One region of the Paraburkholderia sp. D15 genome, then DNA from elsewhere that is predicted to be linked to it. Evidence: riboswitches for the same ligand, from Rfam matches in the RefSeq annotation. Region 1 holds a riboswitch; the other holds the start of a gene.

What was found. Region 1 has a riboswitch for fluoride ahead of crcB (fluoride efflux transporter CrcB). Riboswitches for the same ligand answer to the same signal wherever they lie in the genome.
Region 2: linked by a shared signal. The riboswitch ahead of LFL96_RS32125 (voltage-gated chloride channel family protein) and the one ahead of crcB (fluoride efflux transporter CrcB) in region 1 are both predicted to bind fluoride.

The regions. Positions count from the first base shown of each region.
Region 1 covers NZ_CP110395.1:1,730,466-1,739,905, forward strand. Annotated here, with positions in the region: gene LFL96_RS07465 (amino acid racemase) at 1-644, shown strand, start outside; gene crcB (fluoride efflux transporter CrcB) at 723-1,103, opposite strand; fluoride riboswitch at 1,181-1,240, opposite strand; gene LFL96_RS07475 (ammonium transporter) at 1,364-2,551, opposite strand; gene LFL96_RS07480 (sensor histidine kinase) at 2,962-4,731, shown strand; gene LFL96_RS07485 (hypothetical protein) at 4,773-5,099, opposite strand; gene LFL96_RS07490 (DJ-1/PfpI family protein) at 5,346-5,927, opposite strand; gene LFL96_RS07495 (hypothetical protein) at 6,105-6,581, shown strand; gene LFL96_RS07500 (Rrf2 family transcriptional regulator) at 6,736-7,209, shown strand; gene LFL96_RS07505 (NAD(P)-dependent oxidoreductase) at 7,410-8,057, shown strand; gene LFL96_RS07510 (mechanosensitive ion channel family protein) at 8,235-9,440, shown strand, end outside.
Region 2 covers NZ_CP110396.1:2,751,300-2,760,739, reverse strand. Annotated here, with positions in the region: gene LFL96_RS32150 (pyruvate dehydrogenase) at 74-1,114, shown strand; gene LFL96_RS32145 (MarR family transcriptional regulator) at 1,132-1,584, opposite strand; gene aceE (pyruvate dehydrogenase (acetyl-transferring), homodimeric type) at 1,754-4,438, shown strand; gene LFL96_RS32135 (HPP family protein) at 4,479-5,441, shown strand; gene LFL96_RS32130 (NADP-dependent oxidoreductase) at 5,796-6,830, shown strand; gene LFL96_RS32125 (voltage-gated chloride channel family protein) at 6,888-8,207, opposite strand; fluoride riboswitch at 8,284-8,351, opposite strand; gene LFL96_RS32120 (hypothetical protein) at 8,416-8,640, opposite strand; gene LFL96_RS32115 (AraC family transcriptional regulator) at 8,778-9,440, opposite strand, start outside.

The DNA of each region.
Region 1 (9,440 bases):
AGGACCATATCAAACTGCTGGTCGAGCAGAACCCGCAGATTCCCGATCGAACCGAGAGCCTGATCGGCGATGGAGCGGACCCAACCCTTTCGCTCTATGCGACGTGCAAGAAGCTCGAACATGGCGACGCGGACATCATCGCCATTCCGTGTAATACCGCGCATGCGTTCGTCGACCGCATCCAGCCGTATCTGCGCATTCCGATCGTGAATATGCTGACCGTGACGGTGCGCCATCTGCGCGAGACTTTTCCCGCGATGCGTTGCGTCGGCGTGCTGGCGACGTCCGGCACGGTCGAGAGCGGGGTCTACGCGAAAGCGCTGGCGTCGCAAGGGTTGGAGCAGGTGGTGCCGAGTCCGCCCCTGCAGGCGCGAGTGATGGAGGCGATCTACGGGAAGGAGGGCGTCAAGGCCGGCTTCACGACTGGTCAGTGCCAATCCGATATCGCCGCGGCGATGGAGGAACTCATCGCGCGAGGCGTGGATGTCGTCATTCTCGGCTGCACGGAATTGCCGCTGCTGCTGCCTCAGCCGACCTATGCCGGTGCGAACGGCGCATCGGTTCGTCTGGTGGACCCGACCGATGTGCTCGCGAGACGGTGCGTGGCGTACGCCACCGCGCGAGCGGAACCGCATCACGCGTGACCGGCTCGCTGAACGCCGTGTTCGTCGCGACACGATTGAACCGGCCGCCCTTGCCTGAAGGTGCGATTCGTCGATCGTTCAGCGCGCGACCAGCGAAACGGTCGCGATGCCGAGCACCGTCATCAGCAGCGACGCGCCGACATGAATCGCGATTTCGCCGGCCGCCCAGCCGAGCCGTCCGTCCTGCAGACGCTGCACGACTTCCGCCGAAAACGTCGAGAAGGTGGACAAGCCGCCCATCAAGCCCGTGATGACGAAAAGCCGCCATTCCGGCGCGATCTGCGGCGCCCGTGCGAAGCCGGCGACCGCCACGCCGATCACGTAGCCGGCAATCACGTTGGCGGCGAAGGTGCCGAGCGGCAAGCCGGAGAATAGTCCGTTCAGGCGGATGCCGAGGATCCAGCGGAACAGGGAACCGAGTGCGCCGCCAATGCCGACGGCAAGAATGGACCAATACATGGCAGGAGACCTGGCGATTCGGAGTGTCGATGAACCGGGCTCGGCGGGCGAGAGGATGCCGCGTCCGCGGTGATCCGGGCGTAGCAGGCATCATCAGCCACGAGGGCGGTTAGGGAGATGCCATCTCCAGCGGTCCAGTCTAACATCGCCGATCGCATGTGGGGACAGGGCAGCGCGGCGGTCCGTGAGCGCTGCCCGCAGGCGTCCCGCGCGGGTGTTTCCGCTCATGTTCCCGCTTATGTTCCCGCTCAGGTTCCCATTTATTCCGAGGTCGCCGAAATCCGGTGAATCGACAGGTCCGCGCCGTTGTATTCCTCTTCCTGATCGAGCCGCAGCCCGACCGTCAGGCGGATCGCGCCATACACCAGCGTGCCGCCGAGCGTCGCCACCGCGATGCCGCCGAGCGTGCCGACCAGTTGCGCGCCGAACGACACGCCGCCGATCCCGCCCAGCGCCCGCAGCCCGAAAATCCCCGCCGCGATGCCGCCCCACGCGCCGCATAGACCGTGCAGCGGCCACACGCCGAGCACGTCGTCGATGCGCCAGCGGTTCTGCACGCAGGTGAACATATAAACGAACAGCACCCCGGCGATGCCGCCCGTCACCAGCGCGCCGAGCGGATGCATCAGGTCGGACCCGGCGCACACCGCGACGAGTCCGGCCAGCGGCCCGTTGTACGTGAAGCCCGGATCGTTGCGGCCCGCGAACCACGCGGTCAGCGTGCCGCCGACCATCGCCATCAGCGAATTGACCGCCACCAGACCGCTGATCTTGTCGAGCGTCTGCGCGCTCATCACGTTGAAGCCGAACCAGCCGACCGCCAGTACCCACGCGCCCAACGCGAGAAACGGGATGTTCGACGGCGGATGCGCGGCGATCCCGCCATCACGATGGTAGCGGCCGTGCCGGGCGCCGAGCAGCAACACGGCGGGCAACGCGACCCAGCCGCCGAACGCGTGCACCACGACGGAGCCGGCGAAATCGTGGAACGGCACGCCGAACACGTGCGTCAGCCAGTCCTGAATGCCGAAGCGGTCGTTCCACGCGATCCCTTCGAAGAACGGATAGACGAAGCCGACCAGCACGAAGGTGGCGAACAACTGCGGGTTGAATTTCGAGCGCTCGGCGATGCCGCCGGACACGATCGCCGGAATCGCCGCCGCGAAAGTCAGCAGGAAGAAGAAGCGCACCAGCGCGTAGCCGTTGTGCGCGGCAAGCGCCTCGGCGTTGCCGAAGAATTGCACGCCGTACGCGATCGTATAGCCGATGAAGAAGTACGCGATGGTCGAGACGGAAAAGTCCACCAGAATCTTCACGAGCGCGTTGACCTGATTTTTCTTGCGCACGGTGCCGAGTTCGAGAAAAGCGAAACCCGCGTGCATCGCCAGCACCATCGCGGCGCCTAACAGGAGGAAGAGGGTATCGCTGCCGCTTTTCAGACTTTCCATCGATGTGTCCCGCTCATTTGGCAAAAAGCGGGCAGTGAACGCAAGAAGTGGGCCAAATTTGTGCTGTCCTGTGCGTTGGCGGTGCAATTGCGCACCGCGATGGGATTTCATGTCGAAGACGGGGATTTGCCGTCGCGACCGTCATGCACCTCGAAGCGGCTGGAAGGCACTTAAAAAGTGCGTCGATGTCCAGCGTGGAAAGGATTGATCCAAAATCGTGCATAACCTTCGAAAATGCTTACTTCGCATTCAAACGCCCAACGATTTATGCGCATTCGCGGCGCGCACCAGTTATGTTTGGCGCGCGAGGCCTGGAACATGGCGGCGGCGCTTTGTTTCCCGCGCAAACGCCGACATAATGTGCCGTTCCGTGCGGTATCCCGCCGGCCACCGATTTCCATCGCTCACGCATGAGACTGACCACCAAAGGCCTGTTGCTGATCGCAATTCCGGCCCTCTTCGAACTCGCGCTGCTGTCCGGGCTGGTCAAGGCGCAGTCCGACGCGGCGGAGGCGGAGCGCTGGGCGATCCACAGCGAAGACGTGCTGCGCCAGACCACCGCGATTCTCGATCCGGTGCTGGGCGAATCCGTCGCGCTGCGCGGCGCGGTGCTCGCCGGCGACAGCCGTTTCGTCACGCCGGTCACGGTGTGGATGGATGTCGATCGTCGTATCGACCGGCTGGCCGAACTGGTCGCCGACAATCCCGCGCAGGTCGAACGTGTGGTGCAGGTGCGCCAGGCGGCGCAGGCGTACCGGCAATGGTCGGACCGGGTGCAGGACCTGCTGCATTCGGGCCGGCGCCGCGACGTGCTCGACCGCTTCCGCAATCTCGCCCCTGCCGACGTGCTTGATCGTTTCAGGCAGCAGGTGGCCGCCTTCCAGGCGGAGGAGCGCCGCCTCGACACGCAGCGTTCGAACGCCGCCGAAGCCGCGCACGAGCGCCAGCAGACCCTCGTGGTCGCGGCCGTGCTCGGCTCGCTGCTGTTCGTCGCGCTGGCCGTGTGGCTGTTCACGCGCGGCGTGCGCGGCCGGCTCGCGCTGCTCTCCGATAACGCCGGCCGGCTTGCCGGCAACGAGCCGCTGGCGCCGATCGCGCCCGGCCATGACGAGATCGCCCGGCTCGACCTGACCTTGCACGAGACGAGCCGTCGTCTGCTCGAAGCCGAGCGCATCCAGGCGCGCTTTCAGGCGGACCTCGCGCGCCGCACCGACGAACTCGCGCGCATCAACGAGACGTTGCGGCAGCAGACCCAGGAAAACGAAATGTTCATCTACAGCGTGTCGCACGATCTGCGCGCGCCGCTGGTGAACCTGCAGGGTTTCTCGAAGGAGCTGATCCGCGCCTGCGACGAACTGCGCGCGGCGGTGCGCGAATCGTCGCTGTCGGTGCCGACGCGCGAGCGCATCGAGCGGGTCGTCGACGAGGATATCGGCGAAGCGCTGCACTATCTGCAGACGGCGGTGCTGCGCGCGTCGCACATCATCGACGCGTTGTTGCGGCTGTCGCGCGTCGGGCGCGTCGAGTACCGGCAGCAGAAAGTCGAGGTGGCCGACATCGTGCCGCGCGTCGTCGATGCGATGCAGGGCTCGATTCGCGCGAAGCAGGCGCATGTCACCATCAACGAGCTGCCGGCGGTGTGGGGCGATCCGACCGCGCTCGAACAGGTGTTCGCGAATCTGATCGGCAACGCGGTCAATTATCTGGACCCGGCGCGTGAAGGCCGCATCGAGATCGGCACGACGGCGGCGCCGCCTGGCGTGCATTCGCTGCGGATCTTCTACGTGCGGGATAACGGGTTGGGGATTCCGGCGGTCGCCTTGCCGCGTCTGTTCAACGCGTTCCAGCGCCTGCACGGCAATTCGACCGCGGGCGAGGGCATCGGCCTCGCGCTTGTGCGGCGCATGGTGGAGCGGCACGGCGGGCGCGTGTGGGCGGAATCGAAAGAAGGTGTGGGCACGACGTTTTATCTGTCGTTGCCTGAAGCCGAAGGGCGTGTCGCGCAACCGGTCGAGCCGCGTAGCGCGCCGGCGGCGCCGCCCGGCATACATCTGATTCGCGATGCGCGCGAGCGGCCGGCGGATCTGGCGGGACGCGATCGGCCGGATCGGCAAGCGGCGTTGAACGGCGGGGCGACGACGCGTGTCGCCGAGGCCAGGACGGGGATCGGCGCGGGGTGATGTTCGATGAAACGCGGGCTCGGTACGCGCTCGGTACCTGCTCAGTACCCGGTAAACAGCCGCCGGGGTTTCAGCAGTTTGCCGGCGCGAATCGACCAATAGCCGCCGCATGCGGCCAGCATCGCGACACTCGTGAGCGCCTGAAGCGGACCGGGATGCCAGCCCGCCAACCCTTGCAGCGTGAACACGCTGCGCTCGACGATCAATAACGCCGCCCACACCGAGCACGCAGCCTGGGCGAGCAACCGGGTGCCTGTCAAACGCCGCGCGCGGTTCTCGCGCGACCAGTCGGCCGACGTACGTGCACAGAAAAAAGCAATCGCCATCAACGTGACGGCGAGGATGACGATCCAATCGGTCAATTCCATCGAAAGACGCTCCCAAGTCGAGCGGCGACTATAGGAACGCGCTCCCGTGCGAACTATCGGACTAGTCTCAAAATTGGGATGAAATGACGACGCCTGAAACGAAAACGCGCGCTGCCGCAAGGGCCGCGCGCGCGTCGTGTTGTGTCGTTTGATGGAGGTCGAGCTGACGCGTCGACCAGCGCGATGCCGAAGACCGGTTCGATCAACAGATCGAGCCGATCGAGCCGGTCCACCCAATCGAGCCGCTCAGAGTTCGATGCGTGTGCCCAGCAGCACGAGGAACTGCCGCAGCCATTCCGGATGCGCGGGCCATGCCGGTGCGGTGACGAAATTCGCGTCGGTGACGGCGGCATCGACCGGAATGTCCGCATAGTCGCCGCCGGCCAGTTTCACCTCGGGCGCGCAGGCCGGATAAGCGGAGATGCGCTTGCCGCGGATCACATCGGCGGCGGCCAGCAGTTGCGCGGCGTGGCAGATCGCGGCGATCGGCTTGCCGGCTTCGGCGAATTGCCGGACGATCTCGATCACCTTCGGGTCGAGCCGCAGATACTCCGGCGCGCGGCCGCCCGCGATCGCCAGCGCGTCGTACTGACGCGGATCGGCGTCGTCGAACGAGGCGTTCAGCGTGAATTGATGACCCGGCTTCTCGGTGTAAGTCTGGTCGCCTTCGAAATCGTGAATCGCCGTCTTGATGCGGTCGCCGGCCTTCTTGTTCGGACACACGGCATCGACGATATGGCCGACTGCCTGCAGTGCCTGGAATGGCACCATCGTTTCGTAATCCTCGGCGAAGTCGCCGGTCAGGAACAGGATCTTCTTTGCTGCCATCGCATGCCTCCAATTGATCAACGGAACGGATCGAACGCGGAAATACGCTTCGGCAGTCTACTCCAACCCGTTTGACAGAACCGCGACGGCGCTATGTACCGCGTCCCCGGCGCCCGACAGCGTATGATGAGCGCGTTTTCGCAAGCGGAAGCCGCTCGACGCGGCTCACATCTCATCATGAATGCATTGATCCGTTCACCTTTGTTGCGCCGCGCCGCGGTGGTCCTCGTCGTGTTCGGCGGACTGGCCGCCTGCCAGAAGAACGACGCATCGGCGGGACAGGTTGCCGGCAAGCTCGACGACGCCGCCCAGGTCGCGAGCCAGAAACTCGATCAGGCCGCGAGCTACGTCGGTCAGCAGGTCGACGCGACGAAAAACGCCGCGCAGCAGAACCTCGAATCGGCCGCCTCCGCGCCGACCATCACGATCGATCCGAACGCGTTGGCGTCGACCGCGCAGGCGAATCTGCAGAACGCGGCGAGCGCGACCCAGGCACAACTCGGCAAGGCCGCGTCGCTGACCGGGCAGAGCCTGGAAAACGCCGGGCGCAAGCTGCAGGAATGGTCGGCGCAGAGTTCGGCGTCGGCGGCGAATGCCTCGGCGTCGCCGTCCTCGGGCGATGCGAGCGACGCGCAGAAGCAGATGGACAAGTGATGCGCGGCATCGGCTCGAACCTCGGCCGGGAGGCCGTCCTGTCGGCGAATAGGGTGGCGTGCGCAAACCTGTCCAACGTTTCGACGGTCAATTTGACAGGCCGATTAAATGTAACTACCATGGTTGCACTTTGTCGTCGCCGGGCAGGTTTGTCGTGAATACGAGTAGCCGGTTTGCCTTTGCGGTGCACGTGCTCGCGCTGCTGTCGTTGCAGGACGGTGTGCCGCTGTCGTCGGAGATGATCGCGGGCAGCGTCAACACGAATCCCGCGCTGATCCGCCGGTTGTTGACCATGCTCGCGGAGGCGGGGCTCACCACGTCGCAACTCGGTGCGGGCGGCGGTGCGCTGCTCGCGCGCGCGCCGGAGCAGATCAGTCTGCTGGAGGTGTACCGCGCGGTGGACGACGCGCAACTGTTCGCGCTGCATCGCGAGGAGCCGAATCCGGCGTGCATGGTCGGGCGGCATATCCAGGGCGTGCTGCGCGGCATCGTCGACGATGCGCAGCGGGCCATGGAAGCGTCGCTCGGCGCGCGCACGCTGGCCGATGCGACGGCGGACGTGGTGCGGGCCGAACGGCAGCAGGAACGCAGGCGGCGCACGCACGGCGAGGTGGCGAAGCGAGGCTAGCGCGACGGGTAGCGGGGAGCGCCGAGGTCTGGCGCAAGCCGGAACCGGGTAGAAACAAGTCGCAGCGGTAAGACTCAAGGGCGCGGCGGTCGTCGTCAGGACGCACGTGCTCGATCACCAGACGGGGCTCACGCCCCTCTTTTTTCCACGATATATGTAATCAACATAGTTACACATTGATCCATAACAGGAGTATCGAGATGAGCAAGCAACTGAAGATCGCCTTGTTTGGCGCCACCGGCATGATCGGTTCGCGGATTGCCGTGGAAGCGGCGCGTCGCGGGCATCAGGTGACGGCGCTGGTGCGCAACCCGGCGCGCGTGCCGGCCGATGTCGCGAACCTCACGGCGGTGCAGGCCGATCTGCACGACGCCGCGAGCATTGCCGCGGCGGTGCGCGGGCACGACGTGGTGGCGAGCGCGTATTCGCCGCCGAAGGGTGACGAAGCGGCGGTGGGCACGACGAGCCGGGCGCTGGTCGATGGCGTGCGTGCGGCGGGGCTCAAGCGTCTCGTGGTGGTGGGTGGCGCGGGTTCGCTCGAAGTGGCGCCCGGCAAGCAACTGGTCGACACCGACGGTTTCCCCGACGCGTACAAGCCCGTCGCGCTTGCGCACCGCGATGCGCTGACGTATTACCGCGGCGTCGGCGATCTCGACTGGACCTTCTTCGCGCCGGCCGCGCTGATCGCGCCGGGCGAGCGCACCGGCACCTTCCGCACCGGCACCGACACGCTGATCGCCGATGCCGGCGGCAATAGCCGCATTTCGGCGGAAGACTACGCGGTTGCCTTCGTCGACGCGCTGGAGCAGGGGCGTTTCGTGCGCCAGATCGCCACGGTCGCGTATTGAGGCTGGCAGGCCGGGCGCGGAGAATCGGACGCAACGCGGCAGCCGCACACGGCGGCCGCAACACGCCGGTCGCGAACGCCGCGCCGCGCAAGCGTCCTAACATTCGGTTACGCATGTTCGGTCGCGCCCGATAAAACTGCGGCTACACTGGCGCCTCCCGTTTTCCTACGGATTGCCATGCAGTCATGCCCATCGCGGCGTGAGTCCGAGGCTGCGCCGTTTAACGGCGGGCAGCCGGCGACTCGCGCCGTGTTTCATTCTTCTTCGCCAGGCGACGCTTTCGACGCCGGCTTTCACGCCCGTCGTGACGGCTCCGCGCGCTCGCTTCACAGCGGCTTCCCTCATGGCCGCTCGCTTCACGCCCGCGTCGCCGCGTGGTTGCGTCATCTGTCGTGGCTCGCCGCGTGGCTGCTGTGCATCGGTTGCCTGCCCGCGAGTGCGTGGGCGGCCGGCGTCGTCACCAGCACGCCCGTGATTCCCGCGCTGCAAAGCCTGATCAACAGCGCGACGGCGACGCCGGCGGCTGCCTCGGGCGCGTCGGCGGCCGACGCGGCGTCCGCGCCGACGCCCGCGAGCCAGGCGGAACTCGCGCGCTCGCTCGACAGCGTGATCGCCACGCTCGACAACGACCGCCAGCGCACCGCGCTCGTCGCGCAGCTCAAGAAGCTGCGCGCGGTCTCGCAGAACGTCACGCCGCCCGCGCCCGCGCAGCCGAGCCCCGGCCTGCTCGGCGCGATCGCGTCGGGCATCGCGTCGTTCGAATCCGACGTGCATCAGGGCCGTACGCCCGTGCGCTACTGGGGCGGCCGCTTCAACGCCGCCGGCAACGAGCTGTACACGATCGTCTCGGGGCAGGGGCAGGAGAGCTTCGGCCGCATTCTGTTCTCGATGATCGCGATGCTGGCCGGCTGGGGCGCCTGCGCCGGCGCGCTGATCTACGTGCAGCACCGGCTGTACCGGCGGTTCGGCATCGTGCTGGGCCTCAATCCGAATCCGACCACGCGCGAGTTGCTGATTTTCGCGCTGCGCCGCGTCGGCCCGTGGATCGTTGCGTTTCTCGCCGCGCTGCTGTTCGTCCGCGCGATGCCCGATGCGCTCGGCCGCACGCTGGGCATGGTGGTCGCGTATGCGATCGTCGCCGGCGCGGTGTTTTCGGCGATCTGCCTGATCATGTTTTCGCTGTTCGGCTCGGGGCATCGGCGCGTTGCGGTGCGCCTGCTGATCGACCACGCGCGGCGCGCGCTGTTCATGGTCGGCGTGTGCGGCGCGCTCGGCGATGCCGCGGTCAATTACGACGTCGCGCATCAACTCGGCTCGAACCTCGCCGCGCTGATATCGACGGCGGCCAACATGACCGCCGCGATCCTCACCGGCTATTTCGCG
Region 2 (9,440 bases), on a different replicon from region 1:
CCGAGGTGCCGCGCGAGCCTGTCTCGAAGCGCTCGATGTGGCGGAGGCCGGACACGCTCGGCATAGGTCTCCGTTGTGCGAAATCGAAGCGATTGCCGATGAACTTGGCGGCGACGAATCGCTCTCGCAGAAAATTTCGATCGTCAGAGCGAATCGGGGCTGGGACGATCCGCACCGCGCAGTCATCGGGGAACGGCCGGGTTCGGAATCCGGTTTGCAAAGCGCATGGCCTCGATGGTTTCAAAGCGAACGTCACTCGTTCGAGAAGCCACTGCTGTATCTGTTCGGCTCGGAGACACTGAACAGACTGCAGATGCTGTCGTTCGAATCATCGGGACGAGGGATTCTCTGCAACGATGCCGAAACGCGGCGGTCAATATGGTGCAAAGGTGTGCAACCCGCGCTTCCGCTCTGGCTCGCGTCACACCCTGATTGCACGCCCTACGATCCAGCCTCCGCCCATGAAGCTCGGGTCATCTTGCGAGCGGCGCTGCAAGCGCTCTATGTGGACCATGAAGCAGGCTTCTACTATCTTGCGATGCACGACGATACGCTCGTCGATACCGGCCCGATCCGCGATGAAGATGCGGAAGCTGCAATGCGCGGCATGTATCGGCTGCGGGTCGCGCGTGATGCGAGCACGAACCGCGACAATGGAGTACTGCCGGATATCCGTTTATGCGGCGCAGGCAGGACGTTACAGCGAGTGCTGGATGCGGCGGATCTACTCGCACGGGACTGGGGCATTAGCGCGGAAGTCTGGAGTTGTCCGAGCTACACGCGTCTTGCCCGCGAAGCTCGCACCGCCGCGCGCTGGAATATGCTTCATCCGCAATCACAACCGCAACGGGCACATATCGCTCGATGTCTGGAACCGTGCGTGGCCCCGGTTATCGCAGTGACGGGCTACGCACAGCACATTGCGGAGCAGATCGCCCCGTTCGCGCCCGCGCGATTCGTGGCGCTCGGCGCTACGCCCAGGCGCGACACGCCGGGCGGGGATTTTCCCAGCACACAATGGATTACCGTGATCGCCTTGAAAGCGCTCGCCGATGATGGCGTTTTATCCGCGCAAACGCTGGAATCCGCGCTGCAAGTCTATGACCTGAAATAGCCGTGCATAACCGGCTTTCATTTACTCGACGATGCGTCTCGCGCGGATGCGCCGGCGCGGTCGAGCGCTTGCGCAAACACACGTCTTTCGTCCGCGCCGAACTCCGCAAGGAACAATTCCGCGACGGTGGATTCATACACTTTCCACATTTTTTTTCGCAGCGCACGTCCCTTACTGGTGATCGACGCATAGGCCGCTCGACCGTCTTCCTGTGAACGAGCGCGAGTCACCAGTCCTTCTTCCTCCAGACGATCGACCAACCTCGTAAGGTTGTAGCGCTCGATAACCATCACATCGGCGAGTTCGTGCATTCTGCGCGTGCCGTCCGGGCCGCTTTCGAGTCCCCACAACAGGTCGTACCAGGCGTACGCCGGCAAGCCACCGTCGGCGAGCCGTCTCTCAATCTCGCGGATCATCAAACGATGCGTGCGTACAAACGAAAACCACAGATCAGGTTCGTTCCTCGACATATAAAACCGCTCCTCGAAGTAATTGCAGTTGCAATTCTACATGACGTCGCTACAATGGCCCTCCATACGATTGCAATTGCAATCGTATGGAGCCGATTCGATATACCGACAGTTTTTGCAGCACGCTGTGCGTGCGGAACGACCTGCAACCTATTCCGGAGAAATGCCAATGAATTCCATCGCCGAACCCGTTGATCTCGACCCACAGGAAACACAGGAATGGCTGGAAGCGATGGAAGCGGTCGTGGCGGTGGAAGGACGGCCGCGCGCGCATTATCTGATCGATCAACTCGTCGATCGCGATACCGCACGACATGGGGATATGCATGGCCGCGTAACGAGTGCCTACGTCAACACCATCGGGCTCGAGCGGCAACCCGCGTACCCCGGAGATCTGATTCTCGAGCGGCGCCTGAACGCCTACATCCGCTGGAATGCCATGGTGATGGTTTTGCGCGCCGGCAAGCACTCCAACGTCGGCGGCCATATCGCGACGTACGCGTCCGCCGCGGTGCTATACGACGTCGGATTCGATCACTTTTTCCGCGGACGCACCGAGCATTTCGCGGGGGACCTGGTCTACATTCAGGGGCATTCCGCACCAGGTATCTATGGCCGCGCGTATCTCGAAGGCCGCGTGACGGAATCTCAACTCGACAACTTCCGTCGCGAAGCGGGCCGCGATGGCCTCTCTTCTTATCCGCATCCGCGCCTGATGCCCGAATTCTGGCAATTTCCGACGGTCTCCATGGGTCTGGGGCCACTGACTGCCGCTTACCAGGCGCGCTTCATGCGTTACCTGGAATTCCGTGGGCTGAAAGAACATCAAGGCCGCAAGGTGTGGGCATTCCTGGGCGACGGAGAAATGGATCAGCCGGAGTCGCTGGCAGCGATTTCGCTCGGCGGCCGCGAGCGATTGGACAACCTTATCTTCGTGGTCAACTGCAACCTGCAACGGCTCGACGGTCCGGTGCGGGGCAACGGCAAGGTCATTCAGGAACTCGAGGGCACATTTCGCGCCGCCGGCTGGAATGTCATCAAGGTGATCTGGGGAAGCGGCTGGGACGCTTTGCTGCGACGAGACCACACCGGCCTGCTGCGTCGTCGCATGATGGAATGCGTGGACGGCGACTATCAGACGTTCAAGTCGCAGAACGGCGCTTACATCCGCGAGCATTTTTTCGGCAAGTATCCAGAGCTTCTGGAAATGGTGGCCGACCTGTCCGACGATGACATCTGGAAGCTTGCGCGCGGCGGTCATGATCCGGAAAAAGTCCATGTGGCCTATGCACAGGCCATGACGACCGGAGGCCGGCCAACCGTCATTCTTGCGAAAACGGTCAAAGGCTTCGGCATGGGCGAGGCAGGAGAAGGCCAGAACATCAATCATCAGTTGAAGAAAATGAGTGCCGAGGCCGTGCGTGCGTTTCGCGATCGATTCGCGCTGCCGGTCAGCGATGCGCAACTCGACGAAATGCCGTATCTGAAACCCGCTCCGGACAGCGACGAGGCGCGCTATTTCGCGCAGCGCCGCGCAACGCTCGGTGGCTATGTGCCGGCACGCTTTGCCGACGTCCCGCCACTTTCGATTCCACCGCTCGCCGCTTTCGCGACGCAGTTGAAAGACAGCGGCGATCGAGGGGCGTCCACTACGATGGCCTTCGTGCGAATTCTCGGCACGCTGTTGAAAGATCCGAATCTCGGCAAGCTGATCGTCCCTATCGTGCCTGACGAATCCCGCACCTTCGGGATGGAGGGAATGTTTCGTCAGATCGGCATTCATTCGCCCGTTGGGCAGCTCTACACGCCACAGGATGCCGGCCAGTTGAGCTACTACAAGGAGGCCACGGACGGTCAGATCCTGCAGGAAGGAATCAACGAATCCGGCGCATTCGCATCCTGGATCGCAGCCGGCACCGCCTACGCCAATCACGGATTACCGACGATTCCGTTCTACATCTTCTATTCGATGTTCGGTCTGCAACGTATCGGCGATCTCGCGTGGGCAGCCGGCGATGCGCGCACCCGCGGATTTCTGCTGGGGGCGACTTCCGGGCGTACCACGCTGATGGGGGAAGGACTGCAACACGACGACGGCCACAGCCACGTGCTGTCATCGGTGATACCCAACTGCGTGTCGTACGATCCGACTTACTCGTACGAACTCGCGGTCATCATCCAGGATGGCTTGCGCCGGATGTACGCGGAACAGCAGGACGTGTACTACTACATTACGTTGCTCAACGAGAACTATCCCCATCCGGCGCTACCGCAGGACGCGGAGGCCGGCATTCTCAAGGGCCTGTACAAGCTGCCCGACGCAGCACCGGCGAACACCTCGAATAACCCAACTCATACGCACGTCCAGCTCATGGGTAGTGGCGCCATTCTGCGCGAGGTGATTGCCGCGGCAGAATTGCTGAGACAGGATTTCTCGGTATCCAGCGACATCTGGAGTGCGACGAGTCTGACCGAGCTTCGCCGTGACGGTCTGGCCGCGGAGCGCTGGAACATGCTGCACCCGGAACAGGAGCCGCGTATTCCGTATGTTCAGCAATGCTTGCAGCACCATCCTGGTCCGGTCGTCGTGGCGACCGATTACATGAAGATCGTCGGCGATCAGATTCGTCCGTTCATCGCCGATCGCCGGTTCATTGCGTTGGGTACCGATGGGTTTGGCCGCTCCGACACGCGGGAATCGCTGCGCACGTTCTTCGAAGTCGATCGACATTTCATCGTCCTCGCGGCTTTGAAGGCGCTGGCCGACGACGGCAGGATTGCGCGTGCGCGCATCGGCGAAGCGATCGAACGTTACGGAATCGATACCGGGAAGCTCGATCCCGCAACGGTCTAGCGCCTGGCGATCAGATCGTGGAACGACAGGAAAAGACAGCATGAACTTTCGCACGAGTCCGTTGCCCGGCGCCGGCATGACTCTATTTCTACTTTGCGTGGTTTCAGGGATGGGGAAGCTTGTCCATAACGACTACACCTTCTTCCCCGAACTTGCGGCACTCGCCTATGGCGTCTTCATGCGGCCAGCGGGACCATGGGCCACGGCACCTCTGATGGTCGTCGCCACGCCCACGGTGACGGCGCTTTGGGGTTTCACTGTCGCGAGCCATCTGCCGTACGGCATACCGGCGGCATGCCTATGCATTGCGGGCTCGATCCTTGTCGTCAGGACGATGAAATCCGCGGTGTTTCCCGCCGTCCCGGCGGGATTTCTGCCGCTCGTATTCAATGTCACGAGTGCGCACTATGTCGCGTTCATTGCATTCGATACCGCTTTGCTTGGGCTGCTGTCGATCGCATACCGGAGATGGTGGCAGTCTGGAACCGCCGCGCCGGGCATCGCTTCGAGGCGTGGGCCGGCGCCAGCTCATGCCTCCAGTAAGACGGTGCGATGGGGGGTGTTTTCGATCGTCCTGGCGCTTGCCTACCTGTTGGCCGATCTCACCGGCGTGAGGCTCATTCTTTTTCCGCCGTTGATCGTGATCGCGTACGAAACACTCGTGCGGATCGAAACTTGCCCGTGGAGCCACCGTTGCACATGGCTTCCGCTGATATGCATGGTAACGGCGACACTCGGGTGGTGCGGCGTCGACCTGTTCGGCACCGGACCGCTATCCGTGCTGTTCGCCCTCGCCGCAAGCATTCTGTTAATCCATGTCACCGATACATTCATGCTACCGGCACTCGCCATTTCCGTGATTCCGCAGATCATGCATCACACGGACTGGAAATATCCTCTGGCGATCGGGGCGGGAACGTCGGTGGTTGTCGCGGCGCGGTCAATGCTCGACACGCACGCGTCGCTGCAGTCGCGATCGGTGAGTAACCGCACTGCCGAATGAGATCATTTTTGACTCGTCATCACGTTGGCGATGTCAGCGCTGGAACGACGCTCTCATGACTAGAGGCCAAGACCTACGACACAGAATGTGTCGTGACAACAAGTGTGCTGACGGCGTTCGCGCAGTATTTCTCCGGATCTTAAATGTGAGCTTTTTGCTCGCTTTACTCACGACTCTCTTGACCAGAATGCTATCCCTATCCTGCGCCGCCGCATTCCGACACAATCGCCCGGAAAGCGAGTAGTCATCGGCGCGGTTCCACGCAAAAATTCCTCCATACCGTCACCGGCAAGACAGCGCGCACCATGCGGTCGCTTGCAGCTTGCCGCTTGCCATTGGTCAAGGGAACCTCTCATGCAACCGCTGCCCCGCTACTCGCGCCAGGTCCAACTCGCCGCCCATCCCGAAGGCGAGCTTCAATCCACCGATTTCTCGATCGTTGAAACACCGTTAGCGCCGCTGATGGGCGCTCAGGTGCTGATACGCAACCGCAGCTTTCGAGTCTCCGTTTCGACACGCCTGATGGCGAGCCGCGACGCGCAGGAAATCAAGGGCATTCCTTTTCCCCCGCTCAAACCGGGCGACGCGCTGGCCGATGCAGCCATCGGCGAAGTGATCGACGCCGCGCCGGATTGCGGACTGCGGCGCGGCGAGATCGTCATGCATCCGCTGGGCTGGCGCGACTATGCGCTCGTCGACGCGCATCGCTGCACGCGGCTACCACACGAACGCGTCGATGCGGCCGCTTACCTCGGACACGGATGGACCGCCTACGCGGCACTCACACGCGGCATTCAAATCCGCAGCGGCGACACCGTGTTCGTCTCCAGCGGCGCGGGCGCCATTGGTTCGATGGCCGGACAGATCGCGCGCAAACTCGGCGCGGGGCACGTGATCGGCAGCACGGGCAGCCGCGATAAGGCCGCCTGGATGAAGCACGAACTCGGCTACGACGCCGTGGTGACGCGCGACGACGGTCCCTTCGCCGCACAACTGGCCAGGGCCGCGCCGCGCGGCCTCGACGTGATCGTCGACATGGTCGGCGGCGAGCAGTTGAGCGCCGCGCTCTCGCTGGCGCGTGACGACGCGCGTTGCGTGGTGCTCGGCGCGCTTGGCGCGGAGTTGAAGCGGGAGCGCTCCGCCTGCGTCGCACTCGCCGAGATCGATACGTTCCAGCTACCGATCAAAGGCATCACCCTGCGCGGCTACAGCGCCTGTGAAGACGACGCCGGCGCGTTCGACGAATGGATGCGTCGATTGAACGAATGGCGGAACGAAGACGCGATCGTCTTGACGAGCACGACGTTCAATGGACTCGATAACGCGCCGCTGGCATTGCAGCAAGCGTGTGCGGGCAAGCTCAAGGGCGTGGTGCTGGTCGAGCTTTAACCGGCAGGCCGACGCAAAGCGATCAACCAGCTCATCACGAACGCTCGTGCATTCGACCTACGACTGTGCCGTGGTGTCCGCCTCGGCAACCTCCTTGCCCCGCGCGCGGCGCAGCGCGGGAATGTCGGCAAGGCGAATACCCTCCGGCAGGAACAGATGCTTCGAATGTCCCACCCGCTGCGATCGATAAATACCGGTGTGGCCAGAGAACAGATAACTCACCACACAGGCCACCGCGGCATAGACGCCGACCTGCGTGCCGAACAGTTCCATCGCCATGATGGTCGACGCGATCGGCGTATTCGCCGCGCCCGCGAAAACCGCCACGAACCCCAGCCCCGCAAGTACCGGCACCGGCAACGCCAGCACATGCCCGAGCGCATTGCCGAGCGTCGCGCCGATGTAGAACAGCGGCGTCACCTCGCCGCCCTTGAAACCCGACGCCAGCGTCACGACCGTGAACGCGAATTTGCCGGCGAAATCGTAGACCGGCAGATTGCCGCGAAACGCGGCTTCGATCGTCGGAATGCCGAGGCCGAGGTATTGCGGCACATTGAGCAGCGTCGCCATCACCGCCACCACCGCGCCGCCGATGAACGGCCGCAACGGTGCCCACGCGATCCTGCGCTTCATCATCGCGGACAGCGCGTGCGTCGAATCGGCGAACAGCATGCCGGCCACGCCGAACGCGATCCCGGCCACGACCGCCGAGCCGAGACCGGGCGCGGTCACGGCCGGCACGAACGGAATCGTATAGATCGTGTGGTGGATGCCCCACATCCGGCACACGCAATCCGCCACCACCGACGACGCGAGACACGCCAGCAGCGCGTCGTAACGCAGCCGGCCGATCGCCAGCACTTCCAGACCAAATACCGCGCCGGCGAGCGGCGTGCCGAACACCGACGAGAAGCCCGCCGCGATGCCACCCATCAGCAGAATCCGCCGGTCTTCGTTGTCGAGCCTGAACAGATGCGTCACCCGATCGGCCAGCGCGCCACCCATCTGCACCGCCGTGCCTTCGCGGCCGGCCGAGCCGCCGAACAGATGCGTGATCACGGTCGCGGCGAGCACGAGCGGCGCCATGCGCCTGGGCACGATCTTCTGAGGATCGTGGATCTCGTCGATCAGCAGATTGTTGCCGCCTTCGACGGGTTTGCCGACACGCAGATACACCCATCCCGTGACCAGACCGGCCACCGGCAACAACCACAGCAGCCACGGATGCCCGGTGCGAGTCTCGGTGGCGAGATCGAGCGCGAAAAGAAAGAGAGCCGATGCCGACCCCGCGAGGGTGCCGAGCAGGCAGGACAGCAACAGCCAGCGCGCCAGATACGGCAGCATGGCGAATTGCTCGACGGATTGAAGACGCTTCATGATTTCCAGATTCGATCGATATCAAACCTGGGTGGCAGGACGCCAGAATGGACGCGCTACGACCTCCTTCACCCAGGAACTCGTAGGCATCATCAGCCGGTCGACCCGGCGGTTGTTCGGAGGAATGCCATCTCCGGGCAGCGATTTTAAGCGAAATGATTTTCGCAACGCAACAACGGATTGCGTTGCACGCCTGCCCGGCCGATCGTCAGCCGCTCGCTCCGAACCGGTTGTCGATCTGCGCAATCAAGCCTTCCTTCGACGACGCGCTCAACGATTCGCCGTCGATCAGCGCCGTCCACGAGCCATTCAGATGCTCGGCCCACGACCCTTTGTGCTTGCCGTCCACCTCGACGGTGCCGCGTACGCGCAGGGTCGAATCGGTGGGATCGAGGACTTCGTCGTCGTTATGCAGCAGGGTGATCTTGCTCATGGGTGCCTCCGTTCAGCGCTTTCTCATGATGCCGCGATACCGGCAGCCGCGTATGAAAGATCGCCGGGCGGCATCTCGGCATCTCGGCATCTCGGCATCTCGGCATCTCGGCGACGCGGCACCCGGAGCTCGGTGCTTCAATGCGACGAAACGAATTCCGCATCCGCGAACGCCGCCGGAATCGCGAAATTGTCGCGCATGCGCTTCGCTTCCGCCGCCGGCGTCAGGCCGAACAGCCGCTTGAACTCCCTGCTGAACTGCGACGCGCTCGTATAACCCACCGCATGACACGCCGCCTCCGCGCTCAGATCCTCGCGGATCATCAACAGGCGCGCCTGATGCAGACGCGTGGACTTCACGTACTGCATCGGCGACATCTGCGTAATCGCCTTGAAATGCGTATGAAATGTCGGCACGCTCATGCTCGCTTCGCCGGCCAGTTGCGTCACGTCGAGCGGATGCGCGTACTCGGCGTGAATGACGCGCAACGACTTGCCGATTCTGCCGAACTGCCCGCGCATCGCAAGCGCCTCGCGTATCGCGCTGCCTTGCGGTCCGGTGAGCACGCGGAAATACAGTTCGCGCAACAGGCCTGGTCCGAGCACGGCCGCTTCGAGCGGCTTGCTCAACGCCTCCAGCAGACGCAGGACGGAGGCCTGCATCGGCTCGTCCATCGGCGTCGACATCATGCTTTGCGGCGCCTGCACGCTGTCCGCCCGGCCCTCACGGTCGATCAGCACGGCCACTTCGGCGGCCAGCGTGAAATCGAGGTGCAGATACAGCGCCAGCAACGGATGCTC